DNA from 2 places in the Pedobacter sp. AC163 genome. Region 2 is predicted to be linked to the other one. Evidence: riboswitches for the same ligand, from Rfam matches in the RefSeq annotation. Region 2 holds a riboswitch; the other holds the start of a gene.

Region 1 (11,903 bases), 480 kb from region 2:
CTATAATGTATAGTGTTACCGAAATTTCGAGGCAATATCAGCCAGCTAAAGTGCTGCTGCTCTTTGTTTCTGAAGCTCCTGGAGGTGACGATAAACATTTTTACCTGGGAAATACTAATCTGTTTCGAACAATTTATCTTGCATTTAGTGAGGTATTTGGCGATTTTAAATCTGTAGAAGATTTTTTGCAGTTCTTTAAAGGCACGGGATGCTTTTTGGAACATCTAACTTGTACACCTATTGATAAATCGTCAGTTAAAATCAGAAAAAACCAGAGGCAGGGGGGAATAGAGCAATTAGCTCATAAAATCAGAACATATCAACCCCGATTAATCATGATCCTAATGAAAAGCATTGAACAAGAGGTTAAAGAATCTATTGACCTATCAGGCTTATCGTTTATCGAAGAAATTGCAGTTACCTGCTATCCTGCCGGCACTGAATCAAACAGGCTTACTTGCATCCGGGATACCAGGGTTATCATCTCCAAACTGGCATCGATATTGACATAACATGCAAATATATTGCTGTAATATACCGATACAGAACAAGATGAAAATTCAAGATCAGGAAAACACCAAACAGCATGCAGGAGACCATTTGGCTAATGAAAGAACATTTTTGGCCTGGATCAGAACCAGTATTGGTATCATGGGATTTGGCTTCGTGGTGATGAAATTCTCGCTATTTATCAAGCAGATCAGTGCCGCACTGGGGAGTAAAGTGCCCCTGCACCAAACCGGAGATTCCCGCATTATCGGGATTTTTCTAGTTGCCCTGGGAGCAATTACTATCATTTGTTCTTACTTAAGATATAATTCAACGAAAGAACAATTGAATCAGGGGGTGTATTACCATTCAACACTTTTTGTTAAAGTTTTAACCGCTTTAGTTTTCATAGCTAGTATACTTTTACTGCTCTACCTTATTAAAACAACATAGGCAGTTAAATCATCTGTACTTGATGCTTTAGAAAAGAGAGGAAGGAAAGCGGTCGATATAGCGTTGTTTTTTGATATAAATTGCTGATTGCATTGGTCAAGGATCTTATAAAAATTTCACCTCTTTATGATAATCCACAGGAACAGGATAAGTCAATATTTTATGTTCCCGTAAATATTTTGGGTACCGCAATACGCTGTGAAGAATATATACCTGAATGGCCACTGAAAAAATAGGCTGTAAAACAGGCTACCGCAAAAAACATGGTGTATTCACTACCAAAAAGTTCTATACCCATAATCGTACAGGCAAGGGGTGTATTCGTTGCACCAGCAAAAACAGCAATAAATCCAAGGGCAGCAAACAAACTAACTGGAGCATTTAATAAGGTCGAAAGTGCATTGCCTAATGTTGCGCCAATATAAAACAAAGGCGTTACCTCACCACCTTTAAATCCAGTTCCTAATGTTAAAGTTGTGTAAATGGTCTTCCATAACCAGCTCCAAGTATCTGCTCCACCAGGCTGAAAAGCAGAGGGAATTGTAACGGCTCCTTGGTATTCGCTATCCACGCCCAAACTTAAGTAATCCGGTTTCCCGATGGCGTAAGTCAAGCCTATAATAATCAGACCACCGATAACAGGAATAAGCCACTGGATCTTACATACTTTAGAAAAAAAGGCCTTGATCTCATGCACCATTACAGCAAACAGGTAGCTGGCCAGACCAAACAATGTGGATGCTAGAATAACCTTACTAAGCAGGAGTAGGTTTACCGGCAGGTATTCAGATAGAAAGTAGGCACTTTTCTCTATGAGATCGATGTGATAAGCGGTATGATGGATGCCCCAGGCAGAGACAGTAAGATCACCAAGCACGCTGGCAATTAATGCGGGAAGTAAAGCCTTGTACTCTATTCTTCCAATGGCCAGAACTTCCATTGCAAATATGGCACCGGTGAGCGGTGTTCCGAACACCGCCCCAAACCCGGCTGCAATTCCCGCGGTAAGGAGCATCTTGGTGTCTACCTCATTTAGCTTAAACCAGCGGCTAAACATTCCTGCGATGCTTCCTCCGATTTGTACCGCGGTTCCCTCTCTTCCAGCCGATCCGCCAAACAAATGGGTAATCACTGTAGTTATTAAGATTACTGGCGCCATCTGCCTGGGCACTCCACCACCCGGCCTATGGATTTCATCCATGATCAGGTTATTTCCTTTTTCTGAGGACCTACCAACTGACTGATAAATCAGGTGGATCACAATACCTGCTAAAGGTAGCAGAAAAATGAGACAGGTATGCTGAAAGCGAAAGTGAATGGCCCAGCCTAGCAGCCAAAGGAACAAGGCAACCATACTTCCTATTGCAATGGCAACAGGAAGTATAAGCAGCGTCCATCGAACCGCATATTTAAAAACCGAAAGGTGTTCAAATAAAAATTTATTATGTTTCATTGTAGGTTAGCGGCTGATTTATAATTTTTTATAAAAAGTATTGATTCCTGCAAATGATGCCCTATCACCAAGTTCTTCTTCTATCCGAAGCAACTGGTTAAATTTAGATACCCTTTCAGAGCGGCAGCCACTTCCTGTTTTGATGTGCCCCGCACCGGTAGCGACAACCAGATCCGCAATTGTCGTGTCTTCAGTTTCACCACTGCGGTGAGAAATAAAGCAATTGTAACCGTTTTTTTGGGCTAGTTCTACGGCCTTTAGCGTTTCGGAAACTGTACCGATCTGGTTCAATTTAATCAGTACGCTGTTTGCAATGCCCTGGTCGATTCCCTGCTGGATAATACTCGGGTTGGTGCAGAATATATCATCTCCAACCAATTCCACTTTGTCTCCCAAAAGGCTGGTCAGCTTTTTCCATCCCTCCCAATCGTTTTCGCCCAACCCGTCTTCCAACAGGATAATTGGGTACTCTTTTAACCATCCTTCCCAAAAGCCAATCATTTCATCTGTTGTGATCCGTTCTTTAGAACTTTTATAAAATTCATATTTTCCATTATTCCACATTTCGCTGGTCGCTGGGTCAAGACAAAGGGAAATATCCTTGCCTGGAGCAAAACCGGCAATATGTATCGCTTCCATGATGATTTGGACGGCTTCCTCATTAGAACTCAGATTTGGCGCAAACCCACCTTCGTCACCAACTCCGGTATAATAGCCTTTCGCTTTTAGCAGACTTCTCAGGGAATGAAAAACAGCTTCGCCCATACGGATACTTTCCTTAAACGAGGGGGCGTTATGAGGGGCAATCATAAATTCCTGAAAATCGATGTTGTTATCAGAATGCCTTCCCCCATTAATGACATTCATGCACGGTACGGGCATTACGTAACCTTCCCTTTCCACTAGCTGCCTATACAAGGGAATCCCTTTTGCAACGGCCGAAGCCCGGGCGAAGGCGATTGAGGCCGCAAGCATCGCATTTGCGCCGAGCCTTGATTTATTCTCGGTTCCATCCAGACCAATTATATGATCATCGAAGGCCTGCTGACCCTCAAAGGATAAGCCGGTGACTGATTTGCCGACTTCGACGTTAATCCCTTTTACTGCTTTTTCCACGCCTTTACCATTATAGCGCTCTGGATCACCATCTCTAAGCTCTACGGCTTCTTTTTCACCCGTACTTGCCCCGGATGGAGAAATACCCCTTGCTGTTGTTCCGTTAAGAGTGACTTCTACTTCTACTGTCGGATTGCCCCTGGAATCCAAAATTTCACGGGCATGAATTTTAGTTAATTTCATAGTTTTTTGTTTTATATTGATTTTTAGTATTTCGGTTGCTTACAAATAATTGAGTTTCTCAAAAGATCAAAACCAGTGTTCCCCCAATGATCAGCAGGGCACCAAAGAATACTTTCAGGGTAAGAGCTTCTTTCAGGAACACCATTGCAAGTATAATAGTTAGGGCAACACTCAACTTATCAACAGGGGCGACCTGGGACACTTTCCCGATCTGCAAAGCCTTGTAGTAGAATATCCAGGACAAGCCGGTGGCAAGGCCAGATAAAAAAAGAAATAGCAGGTTATGCTTTGACAGTTCCGTAATTCCTTTAAGTTCGCCTCTGGCCATTACGATCCCCCAGGCTACAATCAGTATTACCACCGTTCGTATGGCAGTAGCCAAATCAGAATTGACATTGGTTACGCCGACTTTTGCAAAGATGGCCGTAAGGGAAGCAAAGAAAGCTGATAATAGCGCGTAGATCCACCACATAGTTTTATGTTAATTTTCCGTTATTGAATAATTCCAAAGTAAATGAGTACAAGAACCGTTGCTCCGGCAATGATCCGGTAAATGCCGAACCAGCGGAAAGAATGCTTTTGAAGATAGGTGATGAAAGAGCGGATGGCCATCCATACATCCCACCCGCACCTGCTTTACTTAAATGAATGATCGTAGTTAGATTCGGTTCATGGGAAGGGCGTAGACGCTTAACGGTGTTTTTAATCAGTCCTGAAGCAATCTGATCTGCACTAGCAACTAGTAGCGCAATGGTAATAAGAACCTGCCAAATTTTTTTGCAGAAATTCTGGAAGAGGCAATAAATAATGAAGGCATAAAAAGGAAGCCAAAAACGCTTATCACTGGCCCAGTACATGATCGTATCCCAGAATGCATTATGGTGCTGATTTATCCACAAGAACCATTCAGTTTCAACCGGCAGGACCATTGCTAACACTGATCTCACTTTGGCAGACAGACAAAGTAAGACAAGCGCAATTAAGATAGCTGCCAGCAATAAGAGTTGAGAATTTATTTTTAATTTTTTCACCTACAATACTTTGACCGGCAGATTTTATTACCTGCTGGAATTTCTATTGTAGGCGCCATCAGCTTTTGAAAAAAGCGGTTGAATCGGAAGGACACCATTTCCGTATTGCAAATATAATACTAATAAAATGATGTGCAAAATCTTAAAGTAGGTGTTGAGAATTTAATTTATCACTATTCCTCCTTATTTGAATACGAGAACCAGTTTCTTATTCTTCTACCGTTTAAACAAGCATCATATCACGGGATTAAAGCTTTTCTTAAACAAAATGAAACCGCCTGGAAATAACCATGTTATCTATATAGGAATTTTTTTTATAACCCTAAAAAATTAAAGTTATGGGATACCATGAATGGAAAAACTGTATTGATGCATGCTTAAAGTGTGCTTCAATTTGCAATCATTGTGCAAGTTCATGCACTCAGGAAGAAGACGTGAAAATGATGGCGCGGTGTATTGAGCTTGATATGCAATGTGCAGCCATCTGCTACTCTGCCGCTCAATTGATGAGTATGGGTAGCTCTTTTGCTCAAGACATTTGCCGTATTTGCGCAGATATTTGCCAGCAATGCGGAGATGAGTGTAGTAATCATCATACCCAGCATTGTCAGGAATGTGCAGATGCTTGTAAGGCTTGTGCGGAAGAATGCAGAAGAATGACAGGAGTAGCTGCTTAAGATGCCAATCACCGTGAGCATTAATTGATTAAGGGCAGCATTCTAGTTGCCCTTTCATTTTTATAAATAGGCAAATTTATTCCATTCATTTTATTTTCATTATTCCCTCATTATTTGATATTTACCAAGGTTTGAGGTTGTTCTTGGTATGTCCTTTCTCTAGCCTTAAAAAAATGGGTTTTTTAGGATATGATTCTCATAAACTCATTCCATTATTCAAATAAGAATTTCAGTTTTTGATGATGAGTACTTGATAATTCGAATTCTATGAAAATGAAGGCTAGATGCGAGTTGAGGAATGCATTAAATAATGCATGAACTTTCAATTCCCGCTTCATCAAATTATTTCAAAAAACAAAAAATACAAATTTCATTTCAATGGCGGTGTTAAATCAATCACGTTGTTAAACCGAGGGTATGTACCTTCTAAATTAAATGCAAGCTACATGGCATTTGCGCATAATTGTAAAAAAATTTAGACCAAACGGATTTCCCCCCGTTTATCCTATAATTGAATAATATTCAAGCTGATCGATGTTCGCAATTGAAACTAATCCACATGCTTATTTGGCTAATTAGATAGCAGTTTATGGAGTTCAACACTGATGTCTAGACAATTGGTGTTTTATAAATAGTTGCGGTATATCTTAATTTTAGGGAAAATTCTAAAAAGTTCGAACCGAAAAATTCAATTTAATCTATTGTAAGTGACTTATTTTCAAGTTCTTAATGCTTAAAAAATAAGAGGCATACTTTTTAGATGCCTCATATTGCCACTTAGTAGGGGCAATCCGCGGAAGTTCGAACTTTTATGAGCATTGTGAGGCTGTAGTCCATTTTGAAAATATGCTGAAAAATAAAGTTGAAGGTCACTATCGAAAAAAGAAGTCTTATAATAAAAAGGAAGATTGATTGGATAATAAGAAAATTAGGATATTGTGTAAAAAATCAACTAGGTACTCACTGAAATATATATGCCGGCTTCCAAGGGATTTGATCAAATGCTAGAGCTCAAGAATTCTACTTGTTGTAGTCTCAATAATATTTTTGTTGATGAGGTTGTGGCAAGATTAGTTAATTAAGGTTGCTTTGTTCAGAAAGCTGTTTGGAAATTTTTTGACTAGATAGCCGACTTCCATATGTCTGCAATTTTAATTTTTAAATTCCAGTCATACTTTACTGTAACCTAGGATTCGTTATTTTCGTCTAGCAATTATAGAAAGCGAGAAATTATATAACAAATTTATAAAATTATATAAAGTTCTTGCAACAGAAAAAGGTTTCTTGCGAACATGAAAGTCATTGCAATTTTTATGGTAATCTGCATGAGCCTGATTTCAGTTGTTACTGGAACAGTACAGGCTATGCAATACGATAAAGAGCCAAAATGTTGTATGCAATTAGGTATGGCTAAGCCATGCAAGTCGCACAAAAGCGATAAAGCAATGGGCATGTGTTTGACTAAACTATGCTGCAATGTGCCAGGATTTATTATAAACAAAGTGATTCAAATAGTGCCAACGGTTCCTATAGAAGTTAAAAATTGTTCAATTAATCTAGCGCGTAAAAGCACAATTGACTTTTCATTCCCTTTCTGGCACCCGCCGAAAGTAGTGTTGATATAAATAAACTAAAATTAACGCCGGTTTTTTTATCACAACAATAAAATATTCAAATGAAAAAGTTTCTTATCATCACATCAATGATGTTGATCAGTCTATCTACATATACTTTCGCAGGCAACACGCCATGTTGCAATCGTAAAATGAACAATTGCAACAAATGCTCAAAATCCTGTACAAAAGGTGTATGTGAAGATTATTGCAGTAAACAGTGCAAAGACACTGGTGGATGCAAAAAATGTAAATAATTACAAAGCCGGGAACTTTTCCCGGCTTTGCTGTTTATGAAGGGTTGTAGCCAAATGATGTGATCAAACCATTTTGCTATGGTATTAGCAGCTTTGTTCGAGAGAAAGATAAATACTTGGTAAATAACTAAATTTGAGCTACCAGCCGATAAAAAACAACAACATGGAACACACCTATAAAATAACCGGAATGAGCTGTCAGGGCTGCCGGACCAAAGTTGAAAATGCGCTGAATGGCATTGATGGCATTTCCGCAAATGTATCCCTGGAGCCGGCTGAAGCCATCATTACAATGGAAAAGCATATCCCAACAGAGAAATTGCAGGAGGCGCTGTCTGCCGCCGGACATTACGGCATTGAAATGGGTGGTCAAGAAAAACATGTTATAAAAGCGGTTGAACATATAGATTATTACCATCGTGGATTATCCCATGGACAAAATTCCAGCGCTCAAAAGCTTGGTAAAAATGGAGCTGAAGGATTATTTTATTGTCCGATGCACTGCGAAGGAGATAAGACCTATGATAAGCCGGGACATTGCGCCGTATGCGGGATGGACTTGGTAAAACAACCTGTAAAGAAAGTCTCTTCACAGTTTACGTGTCCTATGCATCCCGAGATTATCAGGGATAAACCGGGCGCATGCCCAATCTGCGGCATGGACCTAATCCCATTGGGGGTAGATATTGAAGAGGAAGATAAAACTTATGAAACCCTGCTCAAAAAATTCCGGATAGCCACAATTTTTACTATACCCATTTTTGTTATAGCCATGACTGAAATGATTCCAAATAATCCTTTGTTTGATCTATTGGAACTTAAGTACTGGAACTGGGTTCAGTTCGCGCTTTCTATTCCCGTAGTTTTTTATGCTACCTTGATGTTATTTCAGAGGGCATGGCAATCTATAATAACCTGGAAACTGAATATGTTTACGCTGATAGGAATTGGTGCAGGAGTTGCCTGGGTTTTTAGCCTTGTCGCACTTCTTTTTCCAGATTTTTTTCCTGATCAGTTTAAAACACATCATGGTACCGTTTTTGTTTATTTTGAGGCGGCGACCGTGATCCTGACCTTGGTATTGCTTGGCCAGCTTTTGGAAGCCAGGGCACATGGCAAAACCAACAGCGCCATTAAGGAGCTGCTGAAGCTAGCCCCGAATACAGCAACAAAAGTGGTTGGGGATAAGGAAATATCAGTATCTATTGATGATATCCAGAAAGGAGATCTGCTGAGGGTTAAGCCAGGTGAAAAAATTCCGGTAGACGGGAGTATCAAAACTGGGGAAGCTGTAATCGATGAATCCATGATTTCCGGTGAACCCGTTCCCGTGGAGAAGAATATCGGGGACAAGGTAAGTTCGGGCACGATCAATGGAAATAAAACCTTTGTGATGCTTGCAGAGAAGGTGGGTTCAGAAACGCTTTTGTCGCAGATCATAGAAATGGTGAATTCGGCCAGCCGCTCAAAAGCACCCATTCAAAAAATGGCGGATAAAATTTCAGGTTATTTCGTGCCTGTTGTGGTATTGATTTCCATCGCAACGTTCATAGTGTGGTCAGTATATGGCCCTGATCCAGCCTACGTTTATGCTTTTGTAAATGCAATCGCGGTATTGATTATTGCATGTCCATGTGCGCTTGGCCTTGCAACCCCAATGTCGGTAATGGTCGGAGTAGGTAAGGGTGCTCAGTCTGGGATACTGATCAAGAATGCCGAGTCCCTTGAGAAAATGAATGCGATTGATGTAGTGGTCATCGATAAGACCGGTACGGTAACCGAAGGTAAACCTTCGGTAGAAAAGGTGGTCAGTGCAGATCCGGATTTTACAGAGCGAGATGTTCTTGAAAAAATTGTGGCTTTGAACAGCAGCAGCGAACATCCATTGGCTCAGGCAACTTTGCGTTATGGGGAAGAAAACAAGATAGATGTTAAACCTATATCAAACTTTGAGGCGATCACGGGAAAGGGAGTAATGGGTAGTTTGGAGGCTGAAAAACTGGCTTTAGGGAACCAAAAATTAATGGAACATGTTAAAGCGACAATTGATCCTGAATTAGAGGAACAGGTTAGAGCCGCTCAAAAGCAGGGTAAAACCGTTTCTTATTTAGCTGTAGGAAATAAAGCTGTCGGATTTGTTGTGATTTCTGATAAGATCAAGCCTTCCAGTGCAGATGCAATCCGAAAACTCCAAAATGAGGGAATCGAGGTAATAATGTTTACAGGTGATAATGAGGATACAGCAAGGTCAGTAAGCGAAACCTTGAATTTGGACGGTTTTAAGGCTCAGATGCTGCCAGAGGACAAACTGAATGAAATAAAAAAACTACAGGCCCAGGGCAAAAAGGTAGCCATGGCAGGCGATGGCATCAATGATGCACCTGCACTTTCTCAGGCTGATATCGGTATAGCGATGGGCACGGGGATAGACGTTGCCATCCAGAGCGCAGCAATCACATTGGTGAAGGGAGATTTAAATGGGATCGCCAAGGCAAGGCTGTTAAGCCATAAAGTTATGGCAAATATCAAAGGAAACCTGTTTTTTGCACTGGGGTACAATATATTGGGTATTCCGATCGCGGCAGGCATTTTATATCCTTTTTTTGGGATTTTGCTTTCACCTATGCTGGCTGCACTCGCGATGAGCTTTAGCTCTGTTTCTGTAATTTTGAATTCTTTGCGCTTGAGAAGTACAAAGATTGATTAGGTTTTAATGAACAATGAAAGCCTATGTAATGGCGATATGTTTTACCAATGATGGGGAAGCTGATTTGACCTGGTTTTTCAAGCGGTTGAAAAGGTAAAGTGCACCTTTTGACTTTATAGCCACTACAAATGCAATCAAATTTATTTTGGGCTATTAATTTTATATAGTGATATCTATACTCCATCTAAATGCAGTCAGATCCATAACCGATAAAATAGTGTCGAAATTGAATTCTGACGTGTTAAATAAGATGTGGAAGCATCTCCAAAAGCGATCCCCCCCTGACTAGTGAGTTTGCTGGGGCCCTGAGGCTTGCAAAAACCCTCAATCAATTAATAATCCAATTTGATATTGCCATACTCTTATTCTTTATTATGCCTGCTTTGCAACCGATAATATCATATAATAACGGCGCGGGTATCAGTAAATTTTATACTTTTACACCGTGAAATTCATTGCCCTGGTTTTATCTCTCATCATATTTACGCTAACCGCGATACCATGCTGTGCTGTAGCGCGAGAAGATAACCATGCACTGAAAACCGATAAAGCGGAAAAACATGCCTGCAGTGAACATAATGATAATTGCTGCAAAGGCTGTTCACCGTTTTATGTCTGCGGTAACTGTATCGGCTTTACCATCACTACACGGACAATGATCGTTTTTGCGGTCCACCTTTTACCTGTTCAGCACAATACGGCTTATATTCCGCTTGAACTTCAGGCTATTTCTATTTCCATCTGGCAGCCCCCCAAACTTTCGTAGTTTATTTTCCTATTGTCCTAAATGGACATATTTATCGAAATCATTATTTAAAGATCATTATGAAAAGAACGATTGTGGTTTTGGCTATACTGTTGTTTACAGTTACCGCCTTTGCCCAAAATACATATAAAGCCGTCATCAAAGACGCAAAGACAAACCAGGTACTTTCAGGAGCCACGTTAAAAGTGCTTGGAACGACCATTGGCGGTAAATCAGATACGGCAGGTAATGCAAGTATTAATAGTATACCCTCAGGTAAACAGATTATTCAATTTAGTTATTTAGGCTACCAGACAAAAACCGATACGCTGACCTTTCCCCTTGCTGAAACTAACCTTTTGACTGTTTTACTTACTGAAGCTGAAGAAGACCAGGAACTGGAGGACGTAGTGATCTCAGCTACAAGGAGCAGCCGTACCATTGAGAATATTCCTACACGGGTCGAGGTCATCGCCGGGGAAGAACTGGATGAAAAGGGGAATATGAAACCTGGCGACATCCGCATGATGCTGGCAGAAAGCACAGGCATCCAGACCCAGCAGACTTCTGCGACCAGCGGAAATTCCAGTATCCGCATACAGGGACTGGACGGAAAATATACCCAGATCATTAGAGACGGTTTTCCATTATACTCTGGTTTCTCTGGTGGATTGGGCCTGCTTCAAATTGCCCCATTGGATCTGCAGCAGGTAGAGGTGATCAAAGGTTCATCGTCCACCCTATACGGAGGTGGGGCAATTGCTGGACTGGTAAACCTGGTTTCTAAAAAGCCGACTGAAACGCGTCAGCTTAATTTCCTTTTGAACGGTACTTCTGCTTTGGGTCTGGATGCCAGTGGTTTTTATGGACAGAAATTTGATAAAATAGGTATCACGGTTTATGGTGCATACAACAAAGGGACTGCCTATGATCCTTCTGATATTGGCTTAACCGCTATCCCCAAGTTTGACCGTTTCACCCTGAACCCCAAACTATATTTTTATTTCAATGATGCGACTACGCTTTCGGCCGGAATCAACGCCACAACTGAAAAACGGATTGGCGGCGACCTGGAATATGTGAAGGGAAATGGCAGTGCTGCCCATTCTTATTTTGAGGAGAATAAAACCGGGCGTTACAGCTCTCAGGTTGAGTTGGACCATAAACTGAGTGAAAAAG
Region 2 (11,903 bases):
CGATGGATATTGTTGGCAAAAATGTTGTTCTGGATGGTATAGCAAAAAAGCAAACCATTTCGGTAGAAACGCTACGTCACTATGCTGAAGATGCTAAAAAATCGCCGGAAGAAGTTGCTAAAATTACTGACCCTAAAAAGGAATTAGCTTTTGAGGCTAAAGGTGTTGTAATCTTAGATAAATAAGAATAAAGATTAAGGAGCAAAGATTAAAGATCAAGCTTAACAAAAAAGCCTCGAAAATTTAAATTTTCGAGGCTTTTTTTATGCTTAATTAGATTTATAATACCCAGTTCCAACCAAATTCATCTGGCGCTAAGCCATACCGAATATCATTTAACTTCTTAGCTATTCCATTAGAAATATGCCTTGTTGATGGATCTGATAATTGGTAAGTTTCGTCTTTATAACCAATTACACCAACATGAGTAACAGTAGCGGCGGTACCTGCAGCAAAAGCTTCAGTTAAGGTACCATTTTTAATGCCTTCAATCACTTCTGCAACTGATACTCTACGCTCTTCAACTTCAATGCCTGCATCTTTAGCCAATTTAATAATTGTATCGCGTGTAACGCCATCCAATACGGTACTACGAATGGAAGGTGTAACTAACTTTCCATTGATTACAAAAATCAAATTTGCAGTGCCTGCTTCTTCAATATATTCGTGAGTTACCGAATCTGTCCAGATTAATTGATCAAACCCTTCTTTTTTGGCTTGCTCAAAAGGATAAAGTGAGCGGGCATAATTTCCAGCAGTTTTTGCAAATCCAACTCCACCTTCATCCGCACGGGTAAATTCCGTCTCAATTTTAACTTTTAAAGCAGAACTATAATAAGGGCCCGTAGGCGTTGTTAATAAGGCAAACTTGTAAGTATCTGATGCTCTCACGCCTAAATAAGGATCGGTAGCAAACATAACCGGACGAATATAAAGCGCATAATCTTCCTGATTTGGAACCCATTTCTCATCAACATTAATTAAGGCTGCTAATCCCTGCATAAAAATTTCTTCAGGAATAGTAGCCATAGACATTCTCGCTGCAGATTTATTAAAACGCTCAAAGTTTTTGTCGGCACGGAATACACTAATTTTTCCATCGGGTTGGCGATAAGCTTTCAAACCCTCAAAAATCGCCTGGCCATAATGAAGGGCAGAAATTGCAGGACTCATTGGAATAGGTCCGTAAGGAATAATTTGTAAATTTTTCCATTCGCCATCTTCGTAATCGGCGGTAAACATGTGGTCGGTAAAAACTTTACCGAATGGTAATTGAGAAAAATCTGTAACTGTCAAACGAGTTTGATCAGCTTTGGTGATTTTTATATCTAATGTCTCGGTCATAATTTAAATTTTGGGATGAGAGAATTTTGAATGATTGAATGATTTGCGGATCGCAAATTCACTCATTCTATCACTCACTCCATCTATCATTTTCTAATTGACGCAAATTAGCAAAAAACGAGCTTTTTTAATAGTATTTTCTGATATTAATCTTTGTTTTTGAGTGTTTTGAGTACACTAAGCACCCAGCCTTTGCCCCATTCTCCCATTTGTTCATCACTCCATAAAAAAGGATAAAAAATTCGTTTTTGAAAACGCGGAGGCAAATATTTCTGCCAGTTGGTACCGCCGGTTGCGGCTACATCAATCGGATCTTTTTCTAAATAACGCACTGCTGATTTATAGTGCGACAATGGCCACTCTACATTGACATATAAATCGAGCTTACGCAATTCTTCTGCAAGCGCAGAAACATCAGCACCATTTGCTGCCAGCTGATGATACAAAGCCGAGAAATTTGTAAGTGATCTATCTTTAGCCAGCTGTAAAAACTGAGCGGCATATTTTTTAATAAATTGCTTTAATGTTAAAGTTTGCTTACCCGATGACAACTCTGTAGCACCAAACTTCCAATAAACATGTTCGAACTGTTCTTCGATAGTAGCGGTGCTTAATTCTTCGCGTTTACTTTTATCAACCAAACGAATAAAATCAGTTGCACAAATCTCAATCATCCGATATTGCCCGGATTGAAAACCGCTAGCAGGTAATAATGACATTCTGAACTTCAAAAATTGTTCTTTCTCCATGCCATCCACCATCACCTCGAAAGAAGTAGTCAATGCATTAAAATAAGCATTAATTCTTTTAACACGAGCAGTAAAAAATTCGACAGTTAAATTTTCATGTTCAGCAATTTGCCTGCATTCATGCAAGGTCAGCTTAAAATATAACTCAGTAATTTGGTGGTACATGATGAAAATCTCTTCATCAGGAAACGGCGTTTTTGGACTTTGTAAACTTAGCAGCGTATCCAAATGGATGTAATCCCAGTAGGTTAGAAAATCGGCATAGAGCAACCCATCTAGATAAGAAGCCATATCCTGCCCCATGGCTGTATATTTTTCTTGTAGCTGATGAAGTTTATCTTTTATTTCGGGTGTAAAATCCATTATTCTAAGTTAGCTTTACAAAGGTGTTAAAGATTTTGGAAGAAATTGCTAAAATTTATACATTTGAACAATGGCGATGGGGTACCGCCAAAACCGCCAAACAGGCTGATGACTCCTACAATTTTATTTAAATTGAATTCTAATGCCTGTTAAAAAACCAACAGAAGGATTCCTTCTGTCTATCAATTCTTTTATTAAAAAGGATTTCGGAGTAGTATTATTGAGCACTTTAAAATGGCTTTTAATAGCAGCGCTAATTGGTGCAATAGTTGGCTCTGCATCTGCCTTATTTTTAGTAACCTTAAATTGGGCAACAAATTACAGAGAAAGCCACCTTTGGATCATTTCATTTTTACCAGTTGCAGGTTTTTTAATTGGCTTAGTATATCATTATTGGGGCAAGGATGTTGTTAAAGGAAACAATCTTTTAATTGAAGAATTACAGTCACCCAAAAAGGTAATTCCATTAATTATGGCGCCATTAATTTTTGCCGGAACGATTATTACTCATTTATTTGGAGGATCGGCAGGAAGAGAAGGAACTGCTGTACAAATTGGAGGTGCTTTTGCCGATCAGTTTACCAAGCTATTTAAGTTAAAGCCACGCGACAGAAAAATTATTCTCATCTGCGGAATTAGTGCTGGCTTTGCGTCGGTATTCGGGACGCCATTAGCAGGTGCAATTTTCGGCTTAGAGGTTTTCGTGGTAGGTAGTTTAATGTACACTGCAATTTTGCCTTCGTTTTTAGCCGCTATAATTGCCGATTATGCATGCAAAGTTTGGGGCGTTGGCCACACTCATTATTCCATTGGTGTTGTGCCACAAATGGATGCCATTAATCTGTTACTATCGTTGGGTGTTGGAATTGTTTTTGGCTTAGTGGCCAGATCTTTCTCCGCCTTAAACCATGGCTTTTCTAACTTGTTCAGTAAAATAAAGTATCCGCCTTTAAGGCCAGTATTTGGTGGGTTGACTTTAATTGTCATTATCTATTTCTTGGGTACAACAAGATATATAGGATTAGGAATTCCTGTAATTTCTGAATCATTTACGCAACAGGAGCCTTATTATACGTTTGCCATCAAACTTTTTTTAACGGCATTAACCTTAGGTTGTGGCTTTAAAGGTGGAGAAGTAACCCCATTATTTTTCATTGGCGCAACATTGGGTAGTTTCTTGAGTGTTTTTATTCCATTACCTATCGGATTATTAGCTGGAATAGGTTTCGTCGCCGTCTTCTCTGGCGCAGCAAATACACCATTGGCTTGTATTTTTATGGGCGTAGAATTGTTTGGTGTAGCATCTGGAATATACATTGCTCTTGCTTGCGTTGTGGCCTATCTATTTTCCGGGCATACTGGCATCTATCGTTCGCAAGCTATTGGTAGCCCAAAACATTTGTTGTTAAAGAGACATCAGTTTTTAAGGTAAGCTTTGACAACTTTCTTTCTTAAGTACTAGCAAAGTTGTCAAAACTTAAATCCATTGATAAAGGTCAAATCGTTGAATTAATATAATACCCTAAATTTTATAGTGTGCTCAATCTTTTTGAGTGATTTAAATAATTGTTTATCGTATTCAGCATTGATATCGGTAATTGCATATCCAATTTCTGGGTTTGTCATTAAAAACTGGCTTACAATGTTGATATCATGTTTGGCGAACACGGTATTAATTTTGGCCATAATGCCTGGAACGTTTTTATGGATATGAATTAACCGGTGCGATTTATCGATTTTCGGCAACTGCAAATTCGGGAAATTGGCACTCAAATAGGTAGCGCCGGTATTCATAAAATCAGCTACTCGTTTTGGAATAAAATCGATATTACGGGGATTGTTTTTCGGATCATCGAAAACTACAATTCCTTGTTTAGTGCAAACATCAAAGTCGATTTTATTCTTTGCGCTTCCTAAATAACCAATTGTTTTAAGTTTAGCAGCGTTTTTTAGTTGCTCCTTATCAATCTTTTCGCCATCTGCCAGAACAATAATGCCGACATCTTTAACATATTTTTCTTCGAAAGAAGTTTTATGCCTGATGGACAAGCCGTCATTCTTGAGTATAGAAAGTGTTAGTGGATCAACATCGCCAATAACCAAACAAAGAATCCTATTTTTGGGGTATGAAATTGCTCTTGGCAAATCATTCACATAGAGGAATTCGTCAAAACTTGGCGTTACGTGATCGGCTTTGGCAACAATGCTTTCACGGGCAATATTTTCTGTAAAAGCGAAAAACTTATTGATCAGCCCACTTTCCCGCAGCTGAAAATCTGAATAACCATCGCCAATACCGAAAAGTTCCCCTTCTAACTTTAAATGTTGCAATAACTTTACTTTCCCGCCTTCTTCACTTAAAGGGTTTGCGTGATCGTAATCTATAATTTTTCCATCGCCAGTGGTTACAAAAGTATTGGCATAAATATTTTCTTTTTTAATGTGATACTGGCTCACCACAGGAGTAATAAATTCTTTAAATCCGCCAGAAACGATTAAAACATCATCAGCATGTTTCTTGAAAAATTCTGCGTTACGCGAAAATGAGGTAGAAACTTTCTTTTTTAAGTGTTTAATCAGTTGTTTCAAATGATCTTCATTTGCCTCCAGCAATTTCACCCGTTGCGCTAAACTTTCTGAAAATGAAAGCTTGCCTTCCATGGCTAAATTGGTGTAGTCTTCAATCTTCTGGAAAATTGCCTCTTTGTCTGGGTGGTTCCTTAAAGAGATTCTAGCGAGTTCATCAAGTGCTTCTACCTGGGTAAAAGTACTGTCGAAATCGATAATGTAATATGCTTTTTGTTTGGGCATTATTTTAAGTGTTGGGTAATTTCTGTTATACTTTGAGCAAGCGGTTTAAAAACGATTCCGGTTTGCTCAATCACTTTATTATTATTGTAATAACTTAAAGTGATACTACTTTTGGCAGTGTCTTTAGTTATTGATGGTTCATTTCTGGTGAATAAGGATGTGAATTTCAATGCTCTCCAGGCTACACCAAGCATCCATGCTTTTGCTTCCTTTGTAGGCGGCTTTACTCCAAAACCTATTGCTATCTGTGTAAATAAATCTTTGTAATGAATATCTTCAGATGATAAAATATAGCGCTCTCCTGAAACTTCAGCATCCATCAACAAAATCATCGCTTTCACTACATCTTCTACATCAACAAAACCAGAGGCGCCGTTTGTATAAAAAGGAAATCCGTCTTTTACTAATTTAAAGATGGCTCCGCTCCCTTCGAAACCTGCATTTTTCCCAATAATTACTGATGGGTTTACGATTATGGCATCGAGGCCTTCGTTAATTCCACGCCACACTTCCATCTCGCTTTCATACTTCGATAGCCCGTAAGCATGTGCCTTCGAATCATATTCCCAAAAGTCCTTTTCAGAAATTTTATTCCCTCTTTTTGCTATTCCTAAAGCAGCAACTGAGCTCACATGTAAAAGCCTGCAATTATTTTCGGCACAGAGATTTACAATGTTTGAAGTTCCATCGATATTGACATGGAACAATTGTTTTTTATGTTTAGCACTTAAAGATACAAAAGCCGCACAGTGATAAACATGAGTTACTTTTTCAAAGGCTTCTTCCAGGTCAGCGGGTTCATTTATATCACCCAGAACCCATTCAATTAATGGATTGTCTTTAATTATAACCGGAATTTTTGAATTTTCACGTTTCAGCGCTCGTACGGTTAAACCCTTATCGGTTAACTGTTTTAATAGTTCAGACCCTAAAAATCCCGTTCCTCCGGTTACCAGTATCATTTTATTTTTTTCGAGCTATATGTGGAAATACGCATTCAAAAATAGATATTTGAGCCGAGAGTTTTAAATATATGTCATTAACGGATTTCTTTTCCCCAATAAACCCTGATAGTTTTACACCAAAGCAAGGATTTTTAACAAGCCAGCTAGGTTTAAAAGCACACATTTTTACCGAATCGTTTCCTGATTTTGAAGAGAATACTTACGATTTGGCCATTATTGGTGTGTTAGATGGAAGGGGGGCAGTAAATAATGAAGGCTGTGCGTTGGCACCCGATTATTTCAGGGAGAAATTTTACAAACTTAATGAAGGGTCTTTCAGCAGTAGAATTGTCGATTTAGGAAATATCAAGCATGGCGCAACGGTTGCCGATACTTACATTGCCATCAAAATGGTGGTGTCTGATTTGATCAAAAAAGACATCATTCCCATTATTATCGGCGGCGGCCAGGATTTAACCTATGCCCAATATTTAGGCTATGAAGATTTAGAGCAAAAGGTGGATCTGGTAATTATCGACAATCAATTTGATATTGGCGACGATGATACCCCTGGAATCCAAACAAGATCAGACTGTTATCTGAATAAGATTTTTCTTCATCAACCCAACTATCTTTTCAATTACAGCAACATTGGTTATCAAACTTATTTTGTAAATCAAGAAAGCCTGAGTGTGATGGACAAGCTTTATTTTGATGTTCACCGCCTTGGAGAATTTGCTCAGGACATCACGTTGACAGAGCCCATTATCCGCAATGCGAACATGATCAGTTTTGATCTGGGTGCCATCCGATCGGCTGATGCTGCAGCAAATGCGAACACTACACCAAATGGTTTCGACGGTGAAGAAGCCTGCCGAATTGCCCGTTATGCGGGCATGAACGATAAATTGACTTCAATTGGTTTTTACGAATTTAACCCGGCCTACGATAATAATGGCCAAACCGCGTTTTTGCTGGCGCAGATGACCTGGTATTTTGTAGATGGTTTTTATGCCCGTAAAAAGGATTTCCCACTTACACCAAAATCACAATTTATGATTTACAGAACCAGTTTGAAAGATGGTTCTGGTGAAATGGTTTTCGTGAAAAGCAAAAAATCAGATCGCTGGTGGATGCAGGTTCCATATCCTTCGGGCCAATCGAAAAACGAACGTTACCACCTCGTACCTTGCCGTTATGATGATTACCAGACTGCAGTAAGCGGCGAAATGCCCGATTTATGGTGGCGTACTTTTCAGAAGTTATCATAATCCAATGGATAATTTGTGGAAGTTCAAACACACTTCAACGCTACCATAATTTTACACAAGCAATTGCGTTCTAGCTATATATATCACTACTTTTGAAAAAACAAATCTCATTAATGAAAAAAATATTATTATCTGCGCTGGCCTTATTGCCTTTAGCAGCGTTGGCGCAAAAACCGTTTACACTAAACGGAAATATAAAAGGATTAAAAGCTGGTAGTAAAGTTTATCTGATTTATCAGGGCGATGGAAAAAACATTACCGATTCTACAACGGTTGTAAATGGAGCATTTTCTTTTAAAGGTACAGTTGAAAATCCTGCACAGGGAAGTCTTTATTTAAACAAAAATCCGTACGTTACCCGTCCTGCTGAAGGGGAGAAATTAGATGGCTTATCTATCTACGTAGAACCAGGAAGTATTAATTTGACAGCTACAGATTCGTTGAAAAACGCTGCTATTGTTGGTTCTCCAGTGAATGATGATGCCAGGAAATTAAAAGCTTTAACCAAACCAGTTAATGATAAGTTAATGGCTATCGATGCTGAATACAGAGCATTTACTCCAGAGCAGAAAAAGGATGAAGCCTTAATGACTAAGTTAAGAGAGAAATTTGAGAAAGAATCAGAAGCGCTTCCGCCGCTTTTATTAAACTTCGCACAGAATAACCCGAAATCATATATCAGTTTGAGTGCGATTGGTCAATTAGCGAGTGATCCGGAACAAGCTGTTGCGGCTGAAAAGGCATTTACAGCGCTATCTCCAGAATTGAAGGCAACTCCAAACGGAAAACAACTTACCCAAATGTTCGATGCGGGGAGAAAAACCGCTGTGGGTGTAATGGCTATGGATTTTACCCAAGCAGATACCGCAGGCAAACCTGTTAAGTTGTCTGATTTTAAAGGAAAATATGTTTTGGTTGATTTTTGGGCTTCTTGGTGCGGGCCATGTCGCCAGGAAAATCCAAATGTAGTGTTAGCCTATAATAAATTTAAAGATAAAGGTTTTACCGTTTTAGGTGTTTCGTTAGATCAACCTGGTAAAAAAGCTGCCTGGTTAAAAGCCATTGCAGATGATAAGTTAACCTGGACTCATGTTTCTGACTTAAAATTCTGGAACAATGAAGTTGCCCAGCTTTATGGCATTCGTTCAATTCCAGCTAACTTTTTAATAGATCCAACCGGAAAAATTATTGCTAAAGGTTTAAGAGAGCAGGCATTGCAAGACAAGCTTCAGGAACTTTTGGGAAGCAAATCGAAATAGATTCCACTTCATACCGAAGCCGCAGATTTGCAGATTTTATTAAATAGATAATCTGCAAATCTGCGGCTTTTTTTTACGATGAACTATATCAAATCAAAACCAATATCTTCTCTAAAGTATTTGCCATCGAAGTAAATTCTACCTGCATCGGCAGTAGCAGATTGCAGCGCAGTAAAAAGATCTTTCTGTAGGCTTGTGATCGCAATCACTCTTCCAGCGTTGGTTTTTACCACATCATTATCAAGCAAGGTACCAGCGTGAAAAGCATTTGAATGACGCAAGTTTTCAATCCCCGAAATCGCCTTGCCTTTCAAATATTCTCCTGGATAACCACCAGCTACGATCATTACTGTGGCCGCAGTTTGCTCAGAGATTACAAGCTTAACCTGGTTCAACTGTTTATTCGCTGTGGCCATAAATAGTTCTACCAAATCATTTTCGATGCGTGGAATAACACTTTCCGTTTCCGGATCGCCCATACGGGCATTGTATTCGATTACGAAAGGATCATCACCTACTTTGATTAATCCAAAGAAAATGAAACCCGTGTAATCGATATTATCTTTCTTCAAACCTTCTACTGTAGGTTTAATGATTCGCTCTTCAACTTTTTGCAAAAATTCTGGGGTAGCAAACGGAACCGGAGAAACCGAACCCATACCTCCAGTGTTCAAACCTGTATCGTTTTGCCCGATCCTTTTATAATCTTTGGCTGAAGGAAGGGTTACATAGTTTTCGCCATCGCTTAAAATAAAAACGGAAAGCTCAATGCCGCTCAAAAATTCCTCTATAACAACCGTTGCGCCAGCGGCACCGAATTTACCACCAAGCATCAATTTTAATTCTTCTTGTGCTTCAACGGTTTCGGTACAAATTAGAACGCCCTTACCTGCTGCCAAACCATCAGCTTTTAAAACTACAGGCAAAGCATGCTTTTCCAAGTATGCCAAACCTTGCTCTAATGTTTCGGGTGTAAAAGATTTTGAGGCTGCGGTTGGGATGCCATGACGCTCCATAAACTGCTTGGAAAAATCTTTACTTCCTTCCAGAATAGCACCTTCTTTTTTAGGACCGATTACCGGAATATGTGCAAGCGACGCGTCAGCTAAGAAAAAATCGTGAATACCATTTACTAAAGGTTCTTCTGGACCAACCACAACAAGTTCGATATTTTCTGCAATAACTACCTTTTTTATCGAATCAAAATCATTTACGTTGATGTTGATATTGGTACCATAAACCCCTGTACCACCGTTTCCTGGTGCAATAATCAATTTATCGCAGTGCGAGGACTGGCTCATTTTCCAGGCAAATGCACTTTCTCTGCCGCCTGAACCTAAAAGTAAGATATTCATATCGGCAAAGATAGGATTAGTGTTGGAAAATTGAATATTGAAATGTTGTAAAGTTGATCTGTTGATATTAGGGAACTTAGTGACTTCCAGAAAATCTAACCCACAAGCACTTTTAACTTTAAACTTTAATCTTCTTAACTCCCTTTGGCACTTCTGGTCATTTGTTCCAACATATCCCACATCTCATTAGGAATGGCTTCCAATCCATTCATTTGGCCGGCGCCTTGCAGCCACTCGCCACCATCTATTGTAATCACTTCGCCATTAATGTAGCCCGAAAAATCGCTCACTAAAAAAGCAGCAAGATTTGCCAGCTCCTGGTGTTCTCCAACTCTTTTCAAAGGAACACGGTTTTTGAAATCGAATTTTTTAGCTAAATCACCAGGCAATAAGCGCTCCCACGCTCCTTTTGTTGGGAAAGGACCCGGTGCAATCGCATTGGTGCGGATGCCATATTTGCCCCACTCTACCGCCAATGATCGGGTTAAAGCCAATACACCACCCTTTGCGCAGGCCGATGGCACCACATAAGCCGAACCAGTGAACGCATAAGTAGTAATAATATTTAAAACTGTTGCTGTTTGCTTTTCTTTGATCCAATGTTTCCCAAAAGCCAGGGTGCAATTCACTGTTCCTTTTAAAACAATGTCGATAATAGATGAAAATGCATTTGCCGACAATCTTTCTGTAGGAGAAATGAAGTTACCAGCAGCGTTGTTTAAGAGCACATCTACCGAACCAAATCGCTCTAAAGTTTTTGCTAATACATTGTCCACCTGTTCGGGATCTCTTACATCACAGGCAACGGCCAAAACTTTACCACCAGTTTTTTCTTCCATCTCGTCGGCTGTTTTTTGCAAAACCTCCTGCTTGCGACTTGTAATAACAAGATTTGCTCCCAACTTAAGAAAATAGATTCCCATTGCTTTTCCTAAGCCAGTACCACCACCTGTAATTACAATGGTTTTGCCTTTCAGCGCATCTTCTCGAAGCATAGGAGAATTGTAGTTGAGCATAATATTTTGGTTAGTGGGTTTAATATCGTGATTAGTTAATTGCTATATTATTCAGTTGAAATACTATTGAATTGCGACAGTTGAAGCATAGTTCAACCGTCAGAACAAAACCGCCAACTAAAAATTGCTTTATTTTCTCTGCAGGCTTTCAATAATCGTTTTCAAAATATGACGTGTGGCGGGCGCCCACCATTGTGCAAGCATTTTTTCGAGAGATGCAGATTGATCTGCAGACACCGCTGCGATTAATTCTTCGCGGATATTTAGTTTACTCTGCGACCAGGTATTACTTTCCAATTCCATGAACTTTTTAATCTTTCGTTCTGCCGCCGTAAGCAGGCTTTCGTTCTTCACCAGCTCATCCACCAAACCAACCTTAAGCGCTTCTTCCGGGTTGTAAAGTTTACCTGTCAATAAGCTACGGGTGGCTTCAGCTTTACCCAACCAAAAGGCATACATCTGAAAAATGCTGTTAGGAACAATGATTCCAACCGGAACTTCGTTTAAACCGATAATATATTGCCCTTCTGCCATAACACGATAGTCACAAGCAAGTGCCAAAACGCATCCTCCGGCAGGACTATGCCCACTTATTGCTGCAACAATCGGCTTCTTAAAGGCGACAAGATTAGCAGTGAAATTTAAAAACAGTTTCCAAAAATCTTTTGCTTCTTCCTCATTATAGTTGTAAAGTTCTACTAAATCTAAACCTGCTGAAAAGAATGGAGCCGTTCCAGTTAAAATTACTCCACCTATATTGTCATCAGCAGAGATATTTTTAAGCAAGTCAT

What was found. A riboswitch is a leader RNA that binds a small molecule or an ion and turns the genes downstream of it on or off. The one in region 2 is predicted to bind fluoride.
Region 1: it holds a riboswitch for fluoride, as region 2 does, so the genes downstream of both, ACZZZK_RS09235 (phosphatase PAP2 family protein) here and ACZZZK_RS11430 (voltage-gated chloride channel family protein) in region 2, are expected to answer to the same signal.

What each region holds. Positions count from the first base shown of each region.
Region 1 covers NZ_OZ409872.1:2,180,795-2,192,697, reverse strand. The annotation lists gene ACZZZK_RS09265 (LysR family transcriptional regulator) at 1-13, shown strand, start outside; gene ACZZZK_RS09260 (hypothetical protein) at 6-512, shown strand; gene ACZZZK_RS09255 (YidH family protein) at 553-942, shown strand; gene ACZZZK_RS09250 (voltage-gated chloride channel family protein) at 1,103-2,395, opposite strand; gene eno (phosphopyruvate hydratase) at 2,414-3,694, opposite strand; gene ACZZZK_RS09240 (EamA family transporter) at 3,753-4,166, opposite strand; gene ACZZZK_RS09235 (phosphatase PAP2 family protein) at 4,171-4,725, opposite strand; fluoride riboswitch at 4,768-4,836, opposite strand; gene ACZZZK_RS09230 (four-helix bundle copper-binding protein) at 5,064-5,402, shown strand; gene ACZZZK_RS09225 (hypothetical protein) at 6,695-7,027, shown strand; gene ACZZZK_RS09220 (heavy metal translocating P-type ATPase) at 7,436-9,979, shown strand; gene ACZZZK_RS09215 (TonB-dependent receptor) at 10,805-11,903, shown strand, end outside.
Region 2 covers NZ_OZ409872.1:2,657,531-2,669,433, forward strand. The annotation lists gene ACZZZK_RS11415 (DUF4920 domain-containing protein) at 1-185, shown strand, start outside; gene ACZZZK_RS11420 (branched-chain amino acid aminotransferase) at 280-1,344, opposite strand; gene ACZZZK_RS11425 (tryptophan 2,3-dioxygenase family protein) at 1,491-2,456, opposite strand; fluoride riboswitch at 2,520-2,581, shown strand; gene ACZZZK_RS11430 (voltage-gated chloride channel family protein) at 2,599-3,888, shown strand; gene ACZZZK_RS11435 (HAD-IB family phosphatase) at 3,966-5,267, opposite strand; gene ACZZZK_RS11440 (NAD-dependent epimerase/dehydratase family protein) at 5,267-6,229, opposite strand; gene ACZZZK_RS11445 (formimidoylglutamase) at 6,301-7,482, shown strand; gene ACZZZK_RS11450 (redoxin domain-containing protein) at 7,596-8,741, shown strand; gene purD (phosphoribosylamine--glycine ligase) at 8,825-10,096, opposite strand; gene ACZZZK_RS11460 (SDR family oxidoreductase) at 10,231-11,112, opposite strand; gene ACZZZK_RS11465 (enoyl-CoA hydratase/isomerase family protein) at 11,242-11,903, opposite strand, start outside.